Regions from separate parts of the Microbaculum marinum genome, predicted to be linked through region 1. Evidence: predicted binding sites of a transcription regulator. Region 1 holds the regulator's gene; the other holds the start of a gene.
What was found. The regulator PhoB, encoded in region 1, activates phosphate uptake and scavenging genes when phosphate is short. The targets are predictions, from matches to a motif close to TGTCATNNANCTGTCAT.

Region 1 (11,447 bases):
CGGCACCACGCCCTGGTAGCGGCTCGCATGTGTGCCGGGATCGATCGTCATGGCCATGTGACCGGTGCCGAGCAACGCCCCGACCGGCGCCTGGTCCGCGGCAAACGCCTCGACCCGCTCCCTGTCGAAGGTGGCGCAGGCCCTGATCCGGTTCGGCAGCTCGAAGTCGACGACCAGCAGGTTGACCGGCCCGTCGCTCTGGGTCTGCAGGATGAAGCGGCCCTCGATCTTCAGCGACGCGCCCAGCATCACGGCGAGCGTGGTCGCCTCGGCCAGCAGCGTTGAGACCGCATCGGGATAGGAATGGCGCGCCAGGATGGCGTCGATGGCCGGCCCGAGCCGGACGATCCGCCCGCGCACGTCGAGGCCTTCCACCGAGAAGGGGAGCACGAAATCGTCGGCCGAGGTGTCGAGCACGACGGCCGCCGGCGAGTCTGACGACATCAGGCCGCGCCTGCTCCGAAACACCAGGCCAGGATGCCCTTCTGGGCATGCAGGCGGTTTTCGGCCTCGTCGAACACCACCGATTGCGGTCCGTCCATGACGGAATCCGTGACCTCCTCGCCGCGATGAGCCGGCAGGCAATGCATGAAGATCGCCTTCGGCGACGCCTCGGCCATCAGCGCGTCGTTGACCTGATAGGGTTTGAGCAGGTTGTGGCGACGCTCGCCGTCGTCGTCGCCCATCGAGACCCACGTGTCGGTGACGACGCAGTCGGCGCCGCGAACCGCCTCGAACGGATCGTCCAGCACCTCGACGTCGGCGCCCTCGCGCTGCGACCAGTCGATCAGGCCGTTGGTCGGCGCCAGCTCCGCCGGACAGGCGATCCTCAGGGCGAAGTCGAAGCGCGCCGCGGCGTGCACCCAGGACGCGGTGACGTTGTTGGAGTCGCCGGTCCAGGCGACGGTCCGCCCCTTGATCGGGCCGATGTGTTCCTCGAACGTCATGACGTCGGCCATCACCTGGCAGGGGTGCGACAGTCTGGTCAGCCCGTTGATGACCGGCACCGAGGCGTGCTTCGCCAGTTCCGCCAGCGCCTCGTCGTCGAGGATGCGGATCATGATCGCGTCGACGTAGCGCGACAGCACGCGGGCCGTGTCGGCGATCGTCTCGCCGCGGCCGAGTTGCATCTCCTTGCCAGTCAGGAACACCGTCTCGCCGCCGAGCTGCCGCATCGCCACGTCGAAGGACACGCGGGTCCGCGTCGACGGCTTGTCGAAGATCATCGCCAGCGTCTTGCCCGCGAGCAGCGGCTGGCGGCCGTCGCTGTCGGCCTTCATCTGCCGGCTGTGATCGATGATCCGCCTGAGTTCCGGGGCCGAAACCTCGGTGAGGTCGACGAAGTGGCGGGGTTGTGCGGCACCCGGTCCTGCCGGGGAATGATCGCTCATTGCGCCGCCTCGCCGTCCCTGGCGCCGACGCCGCTTGAGAGGGCCGCGCAGGCCGCATCCATCCGTTCCAGCGCCAGGTCGATGTCCGCCGGCTCGATGATCAGCGGCGGCACGAGGCGCACGACGTTCTCGCCGGCCCCGACCGTCAGGACGTGTTCGGCGCGCAGGGCCGCGATCAGGTCCTTGCTCGGCACCTTGCACTTGATGCCGATCATCAGCCCCTCGCCGCGGATCTCCTCGACGATGTCGGGATAGGTGTCGGCGATCCGCGCCAGCCCCTGGCGGAAACGCAGCCCGGCGTCGCGGACATGCTCCAGGAAGTCCGGTTCGAGGACGATGTCCAGCACCGCATTGCCGACCGCCATGGCCAGCGGATTGCCGCCGAAGGTGGTGCCGTGGATCCCGGGCGCCATGCCCTTCACGGCATCGTTCGTGGCCAGGCAGACGCCGACCGGAAAGCCGCCGCCGATACCCTTGGCGACAGCCATGATATCGGGCGTGACGCCTGACCATTCGTGCGCGAACAGCTTGCCGGTGCGACCGACGCCGGACTGCACCTCGTCGAGGATCATCAGAAGGCCGTGCTCGTCGCACAGTTCGCGCAGCGCCCGCATGAAGGCGTTCGGAGCGACCCTGATGCCCCCCTCGCCCTGCACCGGCTCGATCAGGATGCCGGCGGTCTCGGACCCGATCGCGGCCTTGACCGCGTCGAGGTCGCCGAACGGCACCTGGTCGAAGCCATCCACCTTGGGGCCGAAGCCTTCCAGGTACTTCTGCTGCCCGCCCGCCGCGATCGTCGCCAGGGTCCGGCCGTGAAAGGCGCCTTCGAAGGTGATCAGCCGGTAGCGCTCCGGGGCGCCGTTCACATAGTGGTAGCGGCGCGCCGTCTTGATCGCCGTCTCGACCGCCTCGGCGCCCGAGTTGGTGAAGAAGCAGACGTCCGCGAACGTCGCCTCCGTCAGGCGGTCGCCGAGCTTCGACTGCTCCGGGATTTCCCACAGGTTCGACACGTGCCACAGGCGTCGGGCCTGGTCGGTCAGTGCCTCCACGAGATGGGGGTGGCTGTGGCCGACCGAAACCACGGCGATACCGCTGGCGAAGTCGAGATATTCCTCGCCTTCGACGGTAAACAACCGAATCCCTTCGCCCCGCTCGAAAGCGAGGTCGGCCCGCGCGAAGGTTGGGTATAGCGCAGACGTCACGGCTTAGAATCCTGTCCAGAAACGAAATATGCCGCCTGCTGAGGCGGCACCGGCTTAATTCTAGGCGAGGAGGCAGCGATGTCAATCTGTGCCGCCGGCAACGGGCCGTGGCGCCGACATCCCGCCCCCGGCTATGGCGTCCGACCCCGCCGACATCGGGACAGGACACCCTTCTCCCGCGCGTCTCCCGCGCGCGGGGGCGGGAAAGTGTTGCATTCGCGACTCACATTCGGGGGTTCCTGGGGAAATCGTTGAGGAACCGTTACTGCGGGGTTGCCGGGGAGTCCGCCGGTATTGTAGCTTTCGGGCATTGGGTACGACATTTCGTGCGGCGGACCAGTACGTCACCCAGATTTAGTGGGAACAGCGGCTCGTAAAATCGCGATTCCGCGATGGACTCGGAGTCTGCCCGCAACCTAGACATGGAGTGGCGGATGTCTTGGACAGAAGAACGTGTCGAACTCCTCAAGAAGCTGTGGACCGACGGTCTGAGCGCGAGCCAGATCGCGGCGGAGCTTGGAGGGGTGACGCGAAATGCGGTTATCGGGAAGGTGCATCGGCTCGGACTGTCGGGACGCACCAAGACGACGCGTCCGGCTGCGCCCCGCGTGCGCAAGGCGCGCAGCCCCTCGATGCCGCCGCGGCCCGTCACGCGGGTGATCGGTAACACCGCGCTGAAGTTGAACGTCGTGGCCGAGCAGCAGGTCGAGGCCGAGATCGTCCCCGTGCGCACGCTGGCGCCGGTCACGGAACTGTTCATTCCGCCGGAGCAGCGCGCAACCATCCTGGAGCTCAACGAACACACCTGCAAATGGCCGATCGGCGATCCCGGCCATGACGACTTCTACTTCTGCGGCCGGCGCTCGGAGTCCGGGGTGCCCTATTGCGAGCATCATTGCAGCGTCGCCTATCAGCCGGCCTCGGATCGCAAGCGGTCCAAGGCGTCGGGCGCGAACTGACCCGGGTTCAGCTCTGAAAGCCTACGCCCGGCATCGTCCCTGCGGAGTCAGACGTTGGCGGGCGGGACGGTGACGCCGTTCGAACGGACCGTCCGGTCGCGCGGGTCGTGCCGCCAGGCGGCGGGGGGACAGTGGAAAGCCCGCGAAAAGGCGCGGCTGAAGGCGGCTTCGGTCCCGTAGCCTGCCTCTTCCGCGATCACGGGGATCGGCTTGGCGGTCGTCCTCAGGTCGGTGCTCGCAAGATAGAGCCGCCACTCGCGCACGTAGCGCATCGGCGATGTGGCGAGCACCGCTTCGAACCGGTCCGTCAGGGTGCTGCGCGACAGACCGGCCTCGGCCGCCAGCGTGGCAACGCTCCACTCCCGACGCGGCTGATCGTGGATCAGGGCAAGGCATCGGCCGAGTGCCGGGTCCCCGGCCGCAGCCAGCCAGCCGACCTTCTCCGGCGGCCCGGCGATGATCTGGTGGCGCAAGAGCTCGATGAAGATGATCTCGGTCAGCCGCTCGATGACGGACTGTCCCCCCGGCCGCGGGTGGTCCGTCTCCAGCTCCATTTGCCGGATTGTCGCGGCAAGCCAGCGGGTCTGCTCCGAGGTCGCGGTGCGCACGTGCAGCAGCGTCGGCAATGACTGTCTCAGCGGCCGGAAGTTCACCGCATCGCATTCGAGGTAGCCGCACAGCAGCCGCACCCGGCGGCCGTCGCCGCCGTAGCGCAGCACCGGCAGCTGGTTCCAGGGCTTCGGCGGAAGATCGTCGGTCGGCGAAATCCGGCGGCCGCCGCGGCCTGCGCCCAGTTGATGGCCGGTCGCAAACGGAAAGGCGGCGACGTCGCCGGCCTCGAGCGCCCATTCCCCTCCCTGCATGCGCAGCCAGCATTCGCCTTCGACGAGGATGTGGAACGGGATCGCTGCGACCGCCCGCGTGGCCAGCGCCGCCATGCGCGGCTTGTCGTCGGTTTCCCAGTCGCCTTCCGGCATCAGGCAGAACTGGAGGGCGCCGCCGAGCCGGACCGTGCGCAACAGCGCCGACAGCACGTCTCCGCCCGGGCCCGCCGGCCGAGCCGGCGCCGGCCGTTCGATCAACTCTTTCGGCGCTCCGGCCAAAGACGTCAGGACTCCCGCCGCCTATTGATCATCCGCAGTTCAGGCAGGAGCACATTACAATGACTGCGGAAACCGGAAAACTCGTGATTGTCGTAACCAGGGGCATCGACTCGGAGCTCTCGTCGGTCGCCTTCACGATTGCAAACGGCGCCTTGAGCGCCGGCATGAAGGTGTCGCTCTTTCTCACCAGCACGGCAATCGACCTGGTGCGCAAAGGCGGGCAGACGATGACCCAGGTGGCGCCGCTGGAGCCGCTGGCGGCGCTGATCTCGTCCTTCCAGGACCGCGGCGGCGTCATCTGGGCCTGCCCGCCCTGCGTCGCCTCGCGCGGCTACCGGCAGTCCGACCTGCTGGACGGCGTCGTCGTGATCGGTGCGAGCGCGATGTTCGAGGAAATCCGGACCGGAGCCGCGACGCTGTCCTTCTGAACCTCGTCAGGCGACGGTCACGAACTGCTCGTTGAAGGCGTAGCCGGCGCCGCGCACCGTGCGGATCGGGTCGGCCCGGCGGCCGCGGTTGATCGCCTTGCGCAGCCGTCCGACATGCACGTCGACGGTGCGCTCGTCGACATAGACGTCGCGGCCCCAGACGCCGTCGAGCAGTTGTTCGCGGGTGAACACCCGGCCCGGGCTCTGCATCAGGAATTCGAGCAGCCGGAACTCGGTAGGCCCCAGGTGGATCTCCCGGCCCGAGCGGCGCACCCGGTGGGTGTCGCGGTTGAGCTCGATGTCGCCGGCGTTGAGCACGCTCGCGATCAGCTCAGGCTTGACGCGCCGCAGCAGCGCCTTGACGCGCGCCATCAGCTCCGGGATCGAGAAGGGCTTCACCACGTAGTCGTCGGCGCCGGTGGCGAGACCACGGATCCGCTCCGTCTCCTCGCCGCGCGCCGTCAGCATGATGACCGGCAGCCCGTTGGTTTCGGGACGCGTGCGGATGCGGCGGCACAGCTCGATGCCGGAGATGCCGGGTAGCATCCAGTCCAGCAGCACCAGGTCGGGCGCGCCCTCGCGGATCCGCGTCTCGGCTTCGTCGCCGCGGCTGACCGCGTCGACGTCGTAGCCCTCCGACTCCAGATTGTACCGAAGCAGGAGGGTCAGAGGCTCCTCGTCTTCGACAATCAGGACCTTGGCGTTCATTGCCCCTGAATCCCGTGATTGGTCATCGTCTCGAAGTCGTTCGTCTTCCTGCGATCAGTCATCGGTTTGCGGATAGTCGGCCGGCGTGAAGCTCGAGGCGTCCTTCTTCGGACGCGCCTCGCGCAGCGGTGCGCCGGTGGAGAGATAGTAGATCGTTTCGGCGATGTTGGTGGCGTGGTCGCCGATGCGCTCGATGTTCTTGGCGGCGAACAGCAGATGCGTCGAGAACGTGATGTTGCGCGTGTCTTCCATCATGTAGGTCAGCAGCTCGCGGAAGATCGACGTGTACATGGCGTCGAGCTCGGAATCGCGATGCCAGACGTCCATGGCCTTGTCGACGTCGCGCTGCGTGTAGCTGTCGAGGACGTCCTTGAGCTGGCGCGACGCGATCCGGCTCATGCGGTCGATGCCGAGCGCCGCCTTGACGGCGCCGGTCTCCGACTGGATCGCCACCGCCCGCTTGGCGATGTTCTTCGCCAGGTCGCCGATGCGTTCCAGGTCGGACGAGATCTTGATCGCCGCGATGACCTCGCGCAGGTCGGCCGCCATCGGCTGGCGCTTGGCGATCATCAGGATCGCCAGTTCCTCGATCTCGTGTTCGAGCCGGTCGATCTCCTCGTCGGCGTTGATCGTGCGCATCGCCAGCTCTTCGTCGTGGCGGTTGAGCGCCTGGGTCGCGTCCGTCAGGACCTTCTCCGCATGGCCGCCCATGCGCGTGATCATGATGGCGAGCGCCTTCAGTTCGTCGTCGTAGGAAGTAACGATGTGTTCCGTCATGTCCGTTTCCTCGGTCCGCGGAGGCTTGTCCTCACGTACGTGCGATCAGCCGAAACGGCCGGTGATGTAGTCGTGGGTGCGCTCGTCCTTCGGGTTGGTGAAGATGTGCTCGGTGGGCCCGGCCTCGACCAGGATGCCGAGATGGAAGAAGGCGGTGCGCTGCGAGACGCGCGCGGCCTGCTGCATCGAGTGGGTGACGATGATGATGCAGTAGTTCTCCTTCAGCTCGTCGATCAGTTCCTCGACCTTGGCGGTGGCGATCGGATCGAGCGCCGAGCACGGCTCGTCCATCAGGATGACTTCGGGGCTCACCGCGATTGCCCGGGCGATGCACAGGCGCTGCTGCTGGCCGCCCGACATGCCGGTGCCCGGCTCGTCAAGGCGGTCCTTCACCTCGTTCCAGAGGCCGGCCTTGCGCAGGCTCGTCTCGACGATCTCGTCGAGCGCCGCCTTGTTGCTGGCCAGCCCGTGGATGCGCGGACCGTAGGCGATGTTCTCGTAGATCGACTTCGGGAACGGGTTCGGCTTCTGGAACACCATGCCGACCCGGGCGCGCAGTTCCACCACGTCGAGCGTGCGGTCGTAGATATCGCGTCCGTCCAGCGTGATGTCGCCGGTGACGCGGCAGCCGTCGATGGTGTCGTTCATCCGGTTGATGCAGCGCAGGAAGGTCGACTTGCCGCAGCCGGACGGTCCGATGAAGGCTGTGACCGAGCGCTCGGGAATGTCGATCGCCACGTCGAACAGGGCCTGCTTGGCGCCGTAGAACACGGAAACGTCCTTGGCGGAGACCCGGACGGGGTTCATGTCCGGATCGGGGATGATGATCGGCCCGGTCGCGGCGCGCTGCTCGGCGGTGGTCACTTGGTTCATGTCGTTGCTCCCGTTACCACGTCCGCTCGAGGCGCTGACGCAGGAAGATGGCGATACCGTTCATGATGATGAGGAAGCCCAGCAGCACCAGGATCGCGGCCGACGTCCTGTCGACGAAGCCGCGCTCGGGACTGTCGGCCCAGATGAAGATCTGCGTCGGCAGGGCGGTCGACGCATCGAGCAGGCCGCCGGGCGGCGAGGTGATGAAGGCGTTCATGCCGATCAGCAGCAGCGGCGCGGTTTCGCCCAGCGCCTGGGCGAGGCCGATGATCGTGCCGGTCAGGATGCCCGGCAGCGCCAGCGGCAGGACGTGATGCATGACCACCTGGTGCCGGGAGGCGCCCATGCCGAGCCCGGCCTCGCGGATCGACGGCGGCACCGCCTTCAGCGACGCCCGCGTCACGATGATGATGGTGGGCAGCGTCATCAGCGACAGCACCATGCCGCCGACCAGCGGCGCTGATCGCGGCAGGCCGAAGAAGTTGAGGAAGACGGCCAGGCCCAGCAGCCCGAACACGATGGACGGCACGGCGGCCAGGTTGTTGATGTTGACCTCGACCAGGTCGGTCCACCGGTTCTTCGGCGCGAACTCCTCGAGATAGACCGCCGCCGCGATGCCGACGGGGAACGAGATCAGGAAGCAGACCAGCAGGGCGTAGAACGATCCGACGATGGCGCCGGCCAGACCGGCGAGCTCGGGGAACCGGCTGTCTGAGTTGAAGAACAGGCCCCAGTTGAACGGCGTCGAGATCCGCCCTTCCTCCACGAGCTGGTCGTACCAGCCGATCTGCTGGTCGTCGATCTTGCGCTGATCCTCCGGGAGGTCGCGGCTGAGCACGCCCTTCTCCAGCTGGTCGAAGGGATCGGAGACCGGCACCGTGATGTCGAACGTCGTGCCGATCAGGGCGGGATCGGCGACGACGCGGTCGCGGATCATGTACTGGGTGTTGTTGGTCAGGAGCTGGCCGAGGTCGCGCTGCTGGCGCGGATCGGTGACCTCCGGGAAAAGTTGCGCAAGCGTGTCCTTGACGATCGCCCGGTAGTTGCCCTTGGAGGGATCGTCCTCGCTGACATATTGCGGATCGACGTAGACCGGCACCGTCACCATCGTCTGGACGAAGGAGCGGTAGCCGTTGGCGACCAGCGAGACGATCAGGATGCCGAGCAGCCCGACCGCGATGCAGATCGCGCCGATGCCCAGCAGGCGCAGCCGGCGGTCGGCCATGTGGCGGCGCCTGCGCCTCGCGGCCGCGGCTTCGCTGGACCAGTCGAACTTGGCCGGCAGGGATGCGTCAGCGGTGCTCATTCGTACTGCTCCCGGTATTTCTGGACGATCCGCAAGGCGATGATGTTGAGGCAAAGCGTGACGACGAACAGGACCAGGCCGAGCGCGAAGGCGGCCAGGGTCTTTGGACTGTCGAATTCGGTGTCGCCGATCAGCAGGGTGACGATCTGCACGGTCACCGTGGTCACCGAGTCGATCGGGTTGAACGTCAGCGTGGCGATCAGTCCCGCCGCCATCACCACGATCATGGTCTCGCCGATGGCGCGGCTCAGCGCCAGCAGCACGCCGCCCATGATGCCCGGCAGTGCCGCCGGGAGCATGACCTTGACCATGGTCTCGGCGCGCGTCGCACCGAGCGCCAGCGAGCCGTCGCGCATGGTGCGCGGCACCGCCTTGAGTGCATCGTCCGACAGCGACGAGATGAACGGGATGATCATGATGCCCATCACCGCGCCGGCCGCCAGCGCGCTGTTCGGCGATATGGCGATGCCCATTACCGAGCCGGTCTCGCGCACGGCCGGGGCGACGATCAGCACCGCGAAGAAGCCGTAGACGACGGTCGGGATGCCGGCCAGCAGTTCCATCACCGGCTTGACCACCGTGCGGACGCGGTCGTTGGCGTATTCGACGAGGTAGATCGCCGTGTAGATGCCGATGGGCGTCGCCACGAGCATGGCGATGAAGGCGATCAGCAGCGTGCCGGTGAACACCGGAATCGCGCCGAACGCGCCCTTCCCGGCGACCTGGTCGGCGCGCAGCGCGATCTGCGGCTCCCAGCTCAGGCCGAACAGGAACTCGTGCAGGGGAACGCGCTTGAAGAATTCCCAGGCCTCGAAGACCAGAGAGGCGACGATGCCCACGGTCGTCAGGATCGCCACCAGCGAGCAGAAGATCATCAGGCCCGACAGCACCGTCTCGAAGTTGTTGCGGGCCCGGAACCGGACGGCCAGCCGGCCGCGCGCCACGACCAGCGCGATGATCATCAGCGCCAGCGTCACGACGAGCATCGCCCAGCGCGCGATCGCCTCCCATCGGTTGTACATCTCCGCTGCCCGCGTGATGTCTGGCGTCGGCTCGGCGAAGATGCGCCCGGCGGCGACGTTCTTGATCTCGGAGAGGACGAGGCTCGTGCGCGAGGCGCTGTCACCGTCGAGATAGCCGGCCGGCAGGCTGGACAGCAGCATGTGATCTATGACGGGGCCCTGCAGGAACAGCCAGAGCAGGACGAGAACGAACGCCGGAACGCCTACCCAGACGGCGACGAAGGCGCCGTGATAGCCGGGCAGCGAATGAACGTGGCGGCCGTCGGTGGCGACATAGCGCCTGCCCGCCGTCTGGCCAATGAAGTATCCGACGACTGAAACGATGACGATCAGGAGAAGTGCGTACCCGGCCACGACGGCTCTCCCTGGGAGTCGGCACCGGCGACAAACGGACCGGCGCGGGAAACGGGGAAACGGCCTCGCGCCGCCCGCTGCCGGGCGGCGCGAGAACCGGTAGCCTCTGCGATCAGCTGCCGAAGCGGCTCATCGGCGTGCCGGCTTCGGTGGCTTCGCGGGTCTTCGTGCGCTCTTCCTCCGACAGCGGGATGAGGCCGCGCTCGGAGAGGTAGCCGCCTTCGCCCATCGAGGCCTCGGAGACGTATTCGGTCACGAATTCCTCCAGGCCCGGGACGACGCCGCGGTGCGCGTTCTTGACGTAGAAGAACAGCGGGCGCGACACCGGATAGGAGCCGTCGGCGATGGTCTCGGTCGAGGGCGCGACGCCGTCGATCTTCTCGCCTTCCAGCGTGTCCTGGTTCTCGTACAGGAACGAGAAGCCGAAGATGCCGAAGGCGTTGTGGTCGGCGTTCAGCCGCTGGACGATCAGGTTGTCGTTCTCGCCGGCCTCGACGAACGGACCGTCCTGGCGCATCCGCTTGCAGACTTCGTCCTTCTTGTCGTCCTCGAGAGCCTCGATCGCCGGGAAGGACGCGCAGCCCTCTTCCATGACCAGCTCGACCCAGGCGTCACGGGTGCCGGAGGTGGGCGGCGGGCCGAAAACGGTGATCTCGGCGTCGGGCAGCGAGGGATCGATTTCCGACCACTTCTTGTACGGATTGGCGACGATCTCGCCGTCCACCTCGACCTCGGCGGCGAGAGCCTGGAACAGCTGCGGCCGGGTGATGTCCATCGTGGTGCCTTCGCGCGACGAGGCGAAGGCGATGCCGTCATAGCCGATCAGGACTTCGGTGATGCTGTCCACGCCGGCGTCCTGGCAGGCCTTGTATTCGGATTCCTTCATGGCACGCGAGGCGCCGGTGATGTCCGCGAAATCCGGGCCGACGCCGCCGCAGAAGATCTTCATGCCGCCGCCGGTGCCGGTCGACTCGACGACCGGGGCCGGATTGCCGGTGGCGTTGGCGAATTCTTCGGCAACGGCCTGCGTGAACGGAAACACGGTCGACGACCCGACGATGCGGATCTGATCGCGGGCGGCGGCCGGCGAAGCGGCGATGGCCCCCGCTACCGCGATCGCGGCAACGCTGGCGAATGTGGAATATTTCACGTGATTGCTCCCTGTCAGGATCGGATTGAGTACGCGGTTCGATACGCGTCGGTTCGGACCGAAGCGTTTGCCCGGGCCACATCCCGCCGCGACTCTATGGGCCTCGTGCGATCCTTCTACGACAGGCCTGTAACGTATTGATGACAAGATAATATGTTGTTTTTGTTATGGAAT
Region 2 (11,447 bases), on a different contig from region 1:
ACGATCAGCCAACTCGGCCTCGAGCTGCGCGACGACATCGAGATCGTCAACGCGCGGCTGTCACGGCGCAATTCCGACTACGCGGACTACCTGTATTCCCGCCTGCAGCGGCAGGGCTACCTGTTCCGCGACTGCCAGCGCATGGTCAATACCGACCGCAACACCTTCGGCGCCTGCATGGTGGCAACCGGCGACGCCGACGCGATGGTGACCGGGGTCACGCGGAACTATTCGATCGCGCTGGAGGAGGTGCGTCGGGTCATCGATCCCAAGCCCGGCCACCGGGTGATCGGCGCCTCGATCGCGCTGGCGCGCGGACGCACCGTGCTGATGGCGGACACCGCCATCCACGAGATGCCGACCGCGGTGGAGCTGGCGGCAATTGCCGAGGAGGCTGCCGGCGTTGCCCGCCGGCTCGGCTACGAGCCCAGGGTCGCCCTGCTCGCCTATTCCACCTTCGGCCATCCTCCCTCGGAACGTTCGGAGCGCGTGCGCGAGGCGGTCAAGATCCTCGACAAGAAGCATGTCGACTTCGAATACGACGGGGAGATGTCCGCCGACGTCGCGCTCAACCGCGAGGCGATGGCGGCCTATCCGTTCTGCCGGCTGTCGGGCCCGGCGAACGTGCTGGTCATGCCGGCCATTCATTCGGCCTCGATCAGCACCAAGATGCTGCAGGAGCTCGGCGGCTCGACCGTGATCGGCCCGCTGCTGGTCGGCCTCGACAAGCCGGTCCAGATCGTCGGCCTCGGCGCCACCGATACCGACCTCGTCAACATGGCCTCCGTTGCCGCCTACAACATCAACGGGTGAGAACGCCGGTCGGCCCGCCAGCGCCGGCGAAACGCAGCGCAATTCGAGCGTCGAACGCCCGAGGCTCAATCCGAGGGCCGGGCAAGTCTGCGGCCCGGGCCCGGGACACGGCCCCCGGGAGGTGCTTGCCTAGGACAGCCGTTCGCGCGGCGCGCCGAAATGGCCGTAGTAGCGCGGGTTGATCGAGGAGACCGGCAGCACGATGCAGACGTCGGTGGTGCCGAACTGGTGGTCGACCACGGCACCCTCGCCGATATGGGCGCCGAGCCGGAGATAGCCCTTGATCAGCGGCGGCAGCATTCCGAGCGCCGAGCGCATGTCGATCTGGTCGGGGGCCATGCGATCCATCGGCACGTAGCGCGACGGCAGCGCGCGGACGCGCCATTCCTCGGGCGCGGCCGCATGATGGTGCAGGAACGAAAGCGGCAGCGCCAGCTTGCTCGGCTCGGTGCCTTCCAGGCTGGCGCAACCGATCATCACGTCGATCTCGTGGTGCTGGACGTACTGCCAGTTGCCGGACCACAGCAGCTCGACGGTGCGCTTGTTGCGATACTCCTTGAGGACGCAGGAGCGGCCGAGTTCGAGAAACCGCTTCGGCCGGTGCCGCTCGACGAGTTCGTTCACCTCGTACTCGCCGGCGGTGTAGAAGCCGCCGAACTGCTCGGCGACATCCTGGCGAAGCAGCCGATAGGTGCCGACCACGGCGGGCTTGGTGAGACGACGTCCAAGCCGGCGGAAGATGGTCGGATCGGGGTCGTGATCGATCACCAGGAGGTGGTCGCAGATCGCGTCGAAGCCGTCGATATCGCGGCGCCACAGCTTTCCGGTGGCGCCCGCCTGGGCCGACATTTCGCGGTAGAAGACCCGGTAGCGCAGCGCCTGGGCCAGCCGGACCTCGCGCGCATTGCGGGCGAGCCGCACCTCCAGCGAGCCGATGCGCTTCAGCGGATCGGGCAGCGGCGGCCTGCTGGCAGGAAGCGGGGAAAGCCCCCCGTCCGGCCCCGCAATGCCCGAGAACGGTCCAAGCGGAACGAACCGCCGCACGAGTCGCGTCGGCCGGAATCGATCGGTCAGTCGCATCTGGTTCTTTTGCCGCATCATGGCTGATAGACGGCTCGTCTCCCCCTCGCGGCCGGTCGCTCGGCCGACGGTGTCCGCGCCTGGACCGTCAGCCTACCCGCCCGCGACCTTAGAATCATAGTTCGCAGACAGTTCTGTGACAATTGCGAACGTAGCGGCCCCCGCAACCGGTTTGTCGTGCGGGCCGAAATCCTGAATTCGCCGGAGGGGCCGGATTGGCCTCGGATCCCGCACGTTTGCCGGCGTTCCGGACAGCACAGCTCATCGCTTCGCCGGTGCGCCGTGGCCGCAGGGACTGAGAATAGTGTGTGCCGTCGAGGCGGCCGCAACGGCGGGAGCCCCCGTGACGTGCCACGAGGCCTGCCCGGTGCCGGCGGCGAATCAGTCAGGCTGCCGCCAGCAGCCCCGATCCCGCCGCCCGCATGCTGACCGCCTCGCCGATATGGATCCGGCCGACGGCATCGGCGCCGTCGAGATCGGCGAGCGTGCGGGCGACCCGAAGCACCCGGTGAAAGCCGCGGGCCGACAGGCCGAGGGTATCGGAGGCGTCGCGCAGCAGCGCCATGCCAGAGGCGTCCGGCCGCGCCACCTCCTCGAGCCGGCTCGCCGGGCACTCCGCGTTGCAGCGTACGCCGTCGAGCCCGAGCGCTGCATAGCGTTCGGTCTGCACCTGGCGCGCCGCCGCGACCCTTTCTGCAACCTCGGCGCTGCCTTCGGCCGGCGGCGGCAGGATGAGGTCGGCCGCCGTGACGGCCGGCACCTCGAGGCGGATATCGATACGGTCGAGCAGCGGGCCGGAGATGCGGGCCTGGTAGTCGGCCGCGCAGCGGGGTCCGCGGCGGCAGGAGTGGCCCGGCTCGCCGGCCATGCCGCATCGGCAGGGGTTCATGGCCGCTATCAGCTGGAACCGGGAAGGATAGGTGACCCGGTGCATCGCCCGGGCGATCACCGTCTCCCCGGATTCAAGCGGCTGGCGCAGCGAATCCAGGACCTGCGGCGTGAACTCCGGCAGTTCGTCGAGAAACAGCACGCCGTTGTGGGCCAGCGACACCTCGCCCGGACGGGCGCGCGGTCCGCCGCCGACCATGGCCGCCATCGAGGCGGAATGATGCGGCGCGCGGAACGGCCGTTCGGCCGACAGCCGGCCGCCGCTCAGCACGCCGGCGATCGACTGGATCATCGAGATCTCCAGAAGCTCGGCCGGGCTCAGCCTGGGCAGGATGCCGGACAGACGCTGCGCCAGCATCGACTTGCCGGCGCCGGGCGGCCCGATGAGCAGGAGATTGTGGCTGCCCGCCGCGGCGATCTCCAGCGCCCGCTTGGCCGTCTCCTGTCCGCGGATCTCGGCGAGGTCCAGCCTGATCCCTTCGACCTGGCGCACGGCCGGCTTCGGCCGCGACAGCACCTGCGTGCCCTTGAAATGGTTGGCGATCTGGATCAGGTCGGCCGGCGCCAGCAGCTCCATGGCGGGGCTCGCCCATGCCGCCTCCGGGCCGCACTCGGCGGGACAGATCAGTCCGAGGTCCATCGAGTTGGCGCCGATCGCGGCGGGCAGCACCCCGTTTACCGGCGTAATGCGCCCGTCGAGCGCCAGTTCGCCGAGGACGCTCCAGCCGGCCAGCGCATCGGCGGGAAGCGCGCCGATCACCGCCATCAGGCCGACCGCGATCGGCAGATCGTAGTGGCTGCCCTCCTTCGGCAGGTCGGCAGGGGCGAGATTGACGGTGATGCGCTTGGGCGGCAGCGACAATCCGACCGCCGTCAGCGCGGCGCGGACCCGTTCGCGGCTCTCGGCGACGGCCTTGTCGGGCAGCCCGACGATGAAGAAGTTCGGCAGTCCCGGTGCGATCTGCACCTGCACGTCGACCCGGCGCGCCTCGATGCCGACGAATGCAACCGTGGTGACGCGAGCGACCATGCCGTCCCCCTCCTGCCCCTCGAGGCCTTGCGAGCTCTGACGCAACGTCAAGTTTAGGCCAAGGCCGGGGTGCAATCAAGAACAAATTGGGAACATTGGCCAAGGTTCCCGGCGCGGCACCGGGAGCGGTATCAGGTGGCCCGATCCGGATCGACGCGCTGGATCTGCCGGTCCAGTTCCTTGTAGCTGACCGACAGCACCTGAAACAGGACGGCCGTGGACCAGCCGAACAGCAGGACGCCGTTCATCGCCGTCATCGGGCCGATCACCTCCCACTGCGGTTCCGGCAGGACGTTGCCGTATCCCAGCGTCGTGTAGTTCACGAAGGCGAAGGCGAACTGGTCGGCGGTCGCCGGCGCCACGCCGAGCAGCCGATAGAGCTGGCTCCACACCCACACCTCGAGGATGTGGGCGGCCATCAGCACGGCCACCGAGGTGACCATGATGACGACCAGGCGCACCATGGCGCTGCGGTGGAACGCGGTGACGATCCTGCTTGCCAGGGCCCGCACCAGTGCGGACATCGCGGCAGCGTGGATCGCGATGTTGAGCAGGCTGACGGAGGCGCCGGCGACGAGGGCGTCGAACATGACCGTCCCGTATCCGGCAGCCTCCCCGCGGCCGCGCGCTGCTCAGCCGGGCAGCTTGTTGGCGGCCAGCGCCGTCATCGTCAGCGCGATGCCGGCGAACAGCAGGTTGATGCCGACCAAGAGGCCGATCGCCCAGGCGGCGGTTCCCGGCAGGCCCGCGAAGATCAGCACGGCGAGGACGATGTCGATGACGCCGGAGAGGATCAGCCAGATCCAGCTCGACGCCGTCGCCTTGCGGAACTCGACCGCCGCGATGATCTGGAAGATCCCCTCGATGAAGAACAGGATGATCAGCGCGTAGGTCAGCGTCAGCACGCCTTCCAAGGGATTCGCGACGATGACGAAGCCGAGGATGATCGCCAGGATGCCGATGACGATCGACCACCAGAAGCCCGGGGCGCGACGGGAACTGAACGTCGCGACGAGGCGGACGACGCCGCCGATGATGAACAGCCAGCCGACGAAGATCGCCGAGGCCAGCGTGGCGACCCACGGCAGCAGGATCGCCGCGGCGCCCAGGATGATCATGATGACGCCCTGGATCAGGAACCAGGTGCGGTGTTCGTGAATGGCGGCACGCGTCCTGTCGACCATTGCGGATTGCGACGACGCGGTGGTGTTCGGTTCCATCGATTGGCCTCCCCAGAATTGAACAGGCCGGACAGTCTCACGGGTTTGCCCCAGCGTCCAGTCAGAACGCGACGTCGCGGCACCCGATCCGCCCGGCGGACCGGCGTCCGGATCGCCGGGTCACGCCAGGCGGACATGCAGCGACGTGGGGGCTCGAAACTCCCAGCCGCGAAAGACGGGCGGCTGCGATCCGTCCAGGTGGATCTCGCTGGTGTTCTCCAAGAGCACCCGAAGCGCGACCTCGATCTGCGCGTTCGCAAACCACTTGCCGGCGCAGAAATGCGGTCCGAAGCCGAAGGAGGCGTGTCCGCCTTCGTCGCGATGGATGTCGAAGCGGTCGGGATCGGCGAACCTCGCCTCGTCGCGGCTGGCCGAAGCCACAACGGCGGCGATCGTCTGCCCCTTCGGCACGGTCACGCCGCCCAGTTCGGTGTCGCGTGTCGGCACGCGGATCTGCGTGCCGATCGGCGCCATCCAGCGGATACCCTCCTGGATCGCCTTGGGCAGCATCCGTTCCATGTCGGCACGCACCTCGTCGAGCTGGTCCGGATTGTCGAGCAGCGCGATCAGCGTCGAGCCGCCGCCGTGGCCGGGCTCCTGCATGCCGCCGAGCAGCGTCACGAGGATCGACGGCATGATGAACTCGCGTGCCCGCACCTCGCCGTCGGACATCCCGTGGTGCATCATGTGGGCGATCGGCGACCCGTCGCTTTCCCGCGCGAGCCGCGTCAGGATCGGATCCAGGGTCTCCTCGATCTCGGCCCGGGTCGCGGCACAGACGGCGGCGCGATCGGGGTCGCGCTCGAAATTGATCGCCCCCTGGGCGAGGCCCTGGAACCAGCGGCGCAGCGTCGGCACGTCGGCATCCATCACGCCGAACGAGCGGGCGAGGCTGAGCACCGAGATCGGCTCGAAATACTCCGCCATCAGGTCGGTGGAGCCGTTCGACCCGATCTTCGCGACGAGGTCCTCGGCGACCGGACGCACAAGCGCGTCGATGTAGCCTGCAACCTTGCGCGGCAGGTAGTGCGGCGCGATGCCGTCGCGGAGGGCTTTGTGCACGTCGCCGTCGACATGGATGATCGCCGGCATGCCGAAGGCCACGCACACCGGCGCGTTGGGGTCCTCGGCGGAGTACAGGTCCGGATCCTTGCCGATTGCCGCAACGTCGTCCCAGCGGGTGGCGAGCCAGGAATTGACCGCCGGGACGAAGGCCACCGGCGCCTCGCGCCTGAGCCGCGCATAGACCGGATAGGGGTCGGTCTCGAGTTGCTCGACGGTTATCGAGTCCAGAAAGGATCCCATGTCCGATTGCGCCCCTGTCGCGTCCTGCTGCCGGGATCGCCAGATCCCGGCGCAAGCATGCGTCAATTCCGGCGCCGCGTCACGGCATGCCGCCGGGCTACGGCCAGAACCTGGGCAGCGCCCGCCCGGGCGGCAGGTCGAGCCGGCCGGCACCGCCGCGGGCGACGGGCGGGGCGGGTGTCGACCTGCCGGCTTCGTCCTGCGTCGCCTTGCCTGCGACGGCCGTGCGGTCGCCGCTGTCGCCCGCCACGAAGCGGTCGGCGATCCATCTGGTCACCTGCGGCGCGGCGACGCTGGTGCCGGTCAGCGCCACGGTCGATCCGCTGCGCGTCCCGGCGGCAAGGACTCCCCAATGGACGAGTGAATCGTCACCGACCGCCACGGCGTCCGGCCCGGTGCGCCAGGGCGCGGGCGCGTCGCGGACGGGAGTGGTGGGGCCGCCGGCCGAATATTTCGAGACGACGGCCTCCTTGCGCAGATAGCCACCGATCACCGCCGGTTTCTCGCCCGTGGCGATGGCATTGATCAGGCCCGCCCGCTTGACGATGCATGCCGGACTGTCGGTCTCGAGCTCGAAGCCGCCGGTGTCGAACCGCTCGTAGGAGGCGTGATCGAAGAAGGCCTGGCGGCCGCGCGTCGGATAGCCGTGAGGCGTATCGTCCCGCTGGACCCAGGCGTGGACGATCTCGCCGGACCCCAGGCTGATGTTTCGGATGCGTATGCGCCAGACGCCGGACGGGGCCAGCCGCTTGGGCGCACCGAGATACACGGTCGGCCGGATGGCGACGACGAAGCGGCCGCGTCCGGTCGGATTGGGATCCGGATCGAACGTGTAGACGGCCTTGCAGACGACTTGGCCGTCCCGCTCCCAGACGACCCCCTGTCCTGGCTCCTCCCCGATCCACGGGCTTGTCGGGTGGGTCGGCGACCCCGGTGGCGCGATCTGCAGTTCGACGCGGCTGGCGCCGACCGGCGGGGGCGCGTAGGGCAGCCAGATCTCGACGAAGCTGGAGGTCCGGTCGTCGGGCAGCACCCGCCATTCGAGGTCGCTGGTCGCAGCCTCGGCATCGACCATTGATGTCGTGTCGTATGCGAGCTGCGCGTGGCAGCGCGACAGGTGGCTATTGCCCGACGGCAGCACCACGGAGACGGGCTGCGGCCGGCCGGTGTGGATCTGCACGAACTCGTCGATCGCGGCCTCCAGCTCCGAGGTCCCGTCGTGCGGGCCGGCCACCGTCCCGTAGCTGAAATTGATGACCACCGGCAGCGGCCCGCTTCCCTGCTGCCGGGCGATCCAGTCGGCGCGATCGAGGATGTAGTTCATCGCCAGGTGCACGTACGGGTCCAGGCGCGCCCCCGAGGTGTCGGCGGTGATCGCGGAGGGCAACTGCACGCATACGATCGCGCGCTCGGCGCCCTCGCCGTCACGGGGATCGTATCCCGCGGCGAGGTCCATGACATGGGTGCCGTGGGAGCTGCGGCCGGCGACCCCCTTGTGTCCCGCCTGGCCGAAATCGGCGAGCCCGGCGATCCTGTAGAAGGCATCCTCGTCGACAAGCCCGCCGTGCGTGCACTGCAGGAGCAGCTGATCGATCGCCGCCTTGTCGTATTCCCGGCCGAACCCGGCCGGCGCACCGCTCGCAGGAACCGGGCCGTCCTGTGCCCAGGCATAGGCGATCCGGGTCGTGCCGTCGGCGTGGCGGAACCGCTCGTGGGCAATGGCGAGACCGTCGTCGATGACGCCGACCACCACCTTGCAGGGCCCGGTCGGCGACGGCGACCGCGGGGCCGGGAACGGCGTCCGGAAGCCGGCCGGCAGGCCGAGCACCGCCGCCGGGACGAGGCCCTGGAGGTCCGGCCGTTCGGCGAGCAGCTTGAAGAACTTGGCCGAAACGATCGCGGTGATGTAGGCCGGCAGCCGCGACTTGCCTCTGAGCCGGTCGAAATAGGCGGATATGTAGGCGACCGGATCCTTGCCCGGCGTCCCCGACCCCGCCGCGTTGAACGCACTCTTCAGCCTGGCCGTCGTGACGACATCGCCGGTGTCGGGATCGGTGCCGCGGCGCAACAGCGTCGTGAACCACGGATCGGGCTCGTCGTGACCTAGCAGGAAATCGCGACCGGGCCCGAGGCTCCAGTCGCAATAGGGATCGGTCCCGAACTCCAGGCCTGCCTGCTTCCATTCGGATGCCATTGCCGCTCTCCCTCACGCCGGCGGGACGGAAACGAAGTCGGTCAGCTCAGGACCATTCGGACAGGGCCTTGTTCCAGAATTCGGCCAGCAGCGGCGACTGCGTGTCGCCACCGAACAGGCGGTCGTCCGGCTGATGGGTGTAGTCGACGGGCTTGAAGGTGTCCTTTTCGACGTCGTAGAGCGTCTGCCAGTCGAAATCCGCATCCCCCGGGAAGGCGGGACCGATGAAGCGCCACGACCGGTAGCCCGGCTTGCCCTCGCAGCGGTCTGCGAGATAGCTGCCCAGGGTCAGTCCCAACACCGCGCCGGCGACGCTGTCGACGGGGAAATGGACCCCCGCCACGGTCCGGTTGATCGCGATACGCGCGGCCTGCCGCATGATCTGCTGACCGAGCAGCGGCATCTGCGCCAGGACGCCACCGCCGGACCCGGCAGCTGCCGCTTTCATGAGTCGGATCAGCACCATCGCAACCGTAAAGCATTCGGTCGCATGCCCGCTAGGCAGGCTCCCATGCGCGGGCGTCTGGATCATTGGCTGGACCTGGGGCGAGTACTCGTCTGGACGTCGGCAGGCAAGGGCTTGTTTGAAGCGCATCTCGGTGATGAACGCCATCCGCTGAGCCGCCGATATTAGTTCGACCGTCCATTTCGCGCGCTCGGGATGGACCCCGATGATCGGAAAGAAGAAATCCATGGCCCCGTTGATTTGAAACAATATTTCCTCGGCCCGGTCGGAGCGGAGGGCCGCATACTGGTTGAGGTACTCGAGCTGATTCTCGAACACGGCCAGACTTGGCCGGGACATGTTGAACAGGCGACTGTACCGTGTCATTGGTGGCTGGTTTCCTGACGCCGCCGACGTCTTGAGGTGCCAGACGGTGAAACGACCGGTGTCTTGCTTCTGCGAAAAGCCGAGCCGAGAAAACATTTCGTAATCGATGATCCCGGCTCGAACCCGAGATGACCAGCGATCGAGATTTGTCGCATCTTCGAGCTGCAGGGGCATCGGTCCCGAGGACGTCGGCGTCCAGCGACCGACAATTCCATCGCGATTGTTTATGAGACACGCGGCTATCGCGGCTTCTCCCCCGATCCCGGCTATGCCGGCAATCCCAGCAATGCCGGCGATTCCGGCTATGCCAGCTGTCGGCGCCAGTCCCGCCTGTTCAGGTGACAACGAAGTCATCGATACTCCCCCTTTGGATGCGGTGCAGTTTTGGTCAGTCCGGTATTCCGATCTCGCGAAAAATCGCGGCCCATTCCTGCCCAATCGGATAGTCAGCGCTGGGTGAGCGTCTAAGCCACCCCCTAACGGTCAGTGTCGGTTCAAGCGTGAGAAGCTCGCGGATCGTCGCTCCTGCTTCTTCCCTGCGGCCGAGTCGCCATTGCGCAACAGCCGCCGCGCGCAGGGTCGAAGTATGAGTTCTATTGGCCCGCAGAGATCGATTCGCATGTTCCAGCGCCAGATCATATTGATAGTTTGATAGATACGCGGTGGCCGCCAGCGAATCGTAGAAATAGCGGTGCGGATCAAGCGGCGAAAGCATTCCCGCTCGCTGGGTATCCAGAACAGCTTGAGGCCCCTCGCCTCTGAATGCATGAAGCGTGCCCTTCAGCAACCATCCCAGTGCCTCGCTTCTATTGATCTCGATTGCATGCTCGTATCGGTCTTGCGCCAGATCCAGACGCTTGAGCAGGTTCGTGTTAACGATGCCGTCGATGGTCAGCGCGAGGGCGCTGTTGGGATCGCTGTCCAATGCTCTTGTCGTACAGCGGAGCGCATGTTGCGCGTCCTGTTTCGGATCGTCCGTCCAGCCTTGCTGAACCCGCAGAACATACCATTTGCCGAGCCAGGCCAGCGGTTCCGACCTGCCTGGTGCGCGCTCGTGGACGGCTTCAAGCAGCCGGCGGGCCTGCTCGAAATCGCGAGCTGACAGGCGGTGCATGAGGCCGACTGCGCCGAGCAGCATCGTGTAGCTCTGCATGGTCGGCAGCGTCTGGAGCTGCGCCTGGCGGACCTCGCGCGATTGGATCGCCTCGCTGATGCCGGCGATCACGCGGTGGACCAGTTCCCGCTGGCCGCTCACCACCTCGTCCACCCGGCCTTCCAGCTGGTCGGACCAGATGACCTGGCCGGACCGCGTCTCGGCGAGTTCGAGATCCAGTCCGAAATAGAGATCGAGCACGCGATAGGTGCCCGACAGGACGTAGTTGGAACGCAGGTGGGTGCTGATCTGCGCGAGACTGAGGTCGCGTCCGCGCAGCGCCGTCGTCGACAGGCGCGAGATGACGTTGAGCTCGTGCGAATGCGACATCGTGCGGATAAGCTCCTCGGCGAATATCTCGCCGAAGAAGTGATGGGCGCTGAGATTGGTCCGGTCGGCGAAGGGCACGATCGCCAGGGTCGGCCGGACGTCGGCTTCCGGCGGCGTCAGGAGATCGGAGGCAACGGCCGTCGGCGGACCGACGCGGTAGGCGCGGATTGGTTCCTCGATCCGGTCGACGGGGCACTCGCCGAGATCCTCGACCTCTGCGTCGAGGGACTGGGTCAGCTGGCTGCGCGCCTCGGCGGAGACGACGATCTCGCCGGGCCCGGCCAGCGACGTCAGCCCGGACGCCACCTCGATGCCCCTAGCCCTGTGGCCGTTGCCCTCGGCGATCGCGTCGTCGAACTCGATACCGAGGCTCAGCTGCAGCGGCCCGCCCGAGGCCCCGTCGCCGCCATCTCCGGCCGCCGCCGCCTGGATGGCGAACGCGGCCGCCAGTGCCGGCCGCACGGCGCCGAACTCGAGGACCAGGCGTCCTTTGCCGCTCTCGACCAGCCGGCCTGAATGCGCCGGCAGGACGAATTCGACGACATGGGATACCAGGCGTTCCCATCGTCCGGCAGCGGCGCCGACACCGGAAAGCGCCTGGG

Region 2: the regulator PhoB is predicted to act here: its motif matches at 2,019-2,035, upstream of olsB (l-ornithine N(alpha)-acyltransferase).

The regions. Positions count from the first base shown of each region.
Region 1 is NZ_JAZHOF010000002.1:453,967-465,413, reverse strand. It holds gene V3328_RS05740 (Hsp33 family molecular chaperone) at 1-444, opposite strand, end outside; gene argF (ornithine carbamoyltransferase) at 444-1,391, opposite strand; gene V3328_RS05730 (aspartate aminotransferase family protein) at 1,388-2,593, opposite strand; gene V3328_RS05725 (GcrA family cell cycle regulator) at 3,028-3,552, shown strand; gene V3328_RS05720 (AraC family transcriptional regulator) at 3,600-4,631, opposite strand; gene V3328_RS05715 (DsrE family protein) at 4,715-5,083, shown strand; gene phoB (phosphate regulon transcriptional regulator PhoB) at 5,090-5,791, opposite strand; gene phoU (phosphate signaling complex protein PhoU) at 5,846-6,568, opposite strand; gene pstB (phosphate ABC transporter ATP-binding protein PstB) at 6,614-7,375, opposite strand; gene pstA (phosphate ABC transporter permease PstA) at 7,455-8,747, opposite strand; gene pstC (phosphate ABC transporter permease subunit PstC) at 8,744-10,123, opposite strand; gene V3328_RS05685 (substrate-binding domain-containing protein) at 10,236-11,273, opposite strand.
Region 2 is NZ_JAZHOF010000005.1:379,551-390,997, reverse strand. It holds gene V3328_RS14560 (NADP-dependent malic enzyme) at 1-813, shown strand, start outside; gene olsB (l-ornithine N(alpha)-acyltransferase) at 943-1,893, opposite strand; gene V3328_RS14550 (YifB family Mg chelatase-like AAA ATPase) at 2,279-3,811, opposite strand; gene V3328_RS14545 (ion channel) at 3,943-4,401, opposite strand; gene V3328_RS14540 (HdeD family acid-resistance protein) at 4,444-5,031, opposite strand; gene V3328_RS14535 (cytochrome P450) at 5,152-6,336, opposite strand; gene V3328_RS14530 (S8 family serine peptidase) at 6,434-8,530, opposite strand; gene V3328_RS14525 (phosphatase PAP2 family protein) at 8,577-9,716, opposite strand; gene V3328_RS14520 (hypothetical protein) at 9,751-11,447, opposite strand, start outside.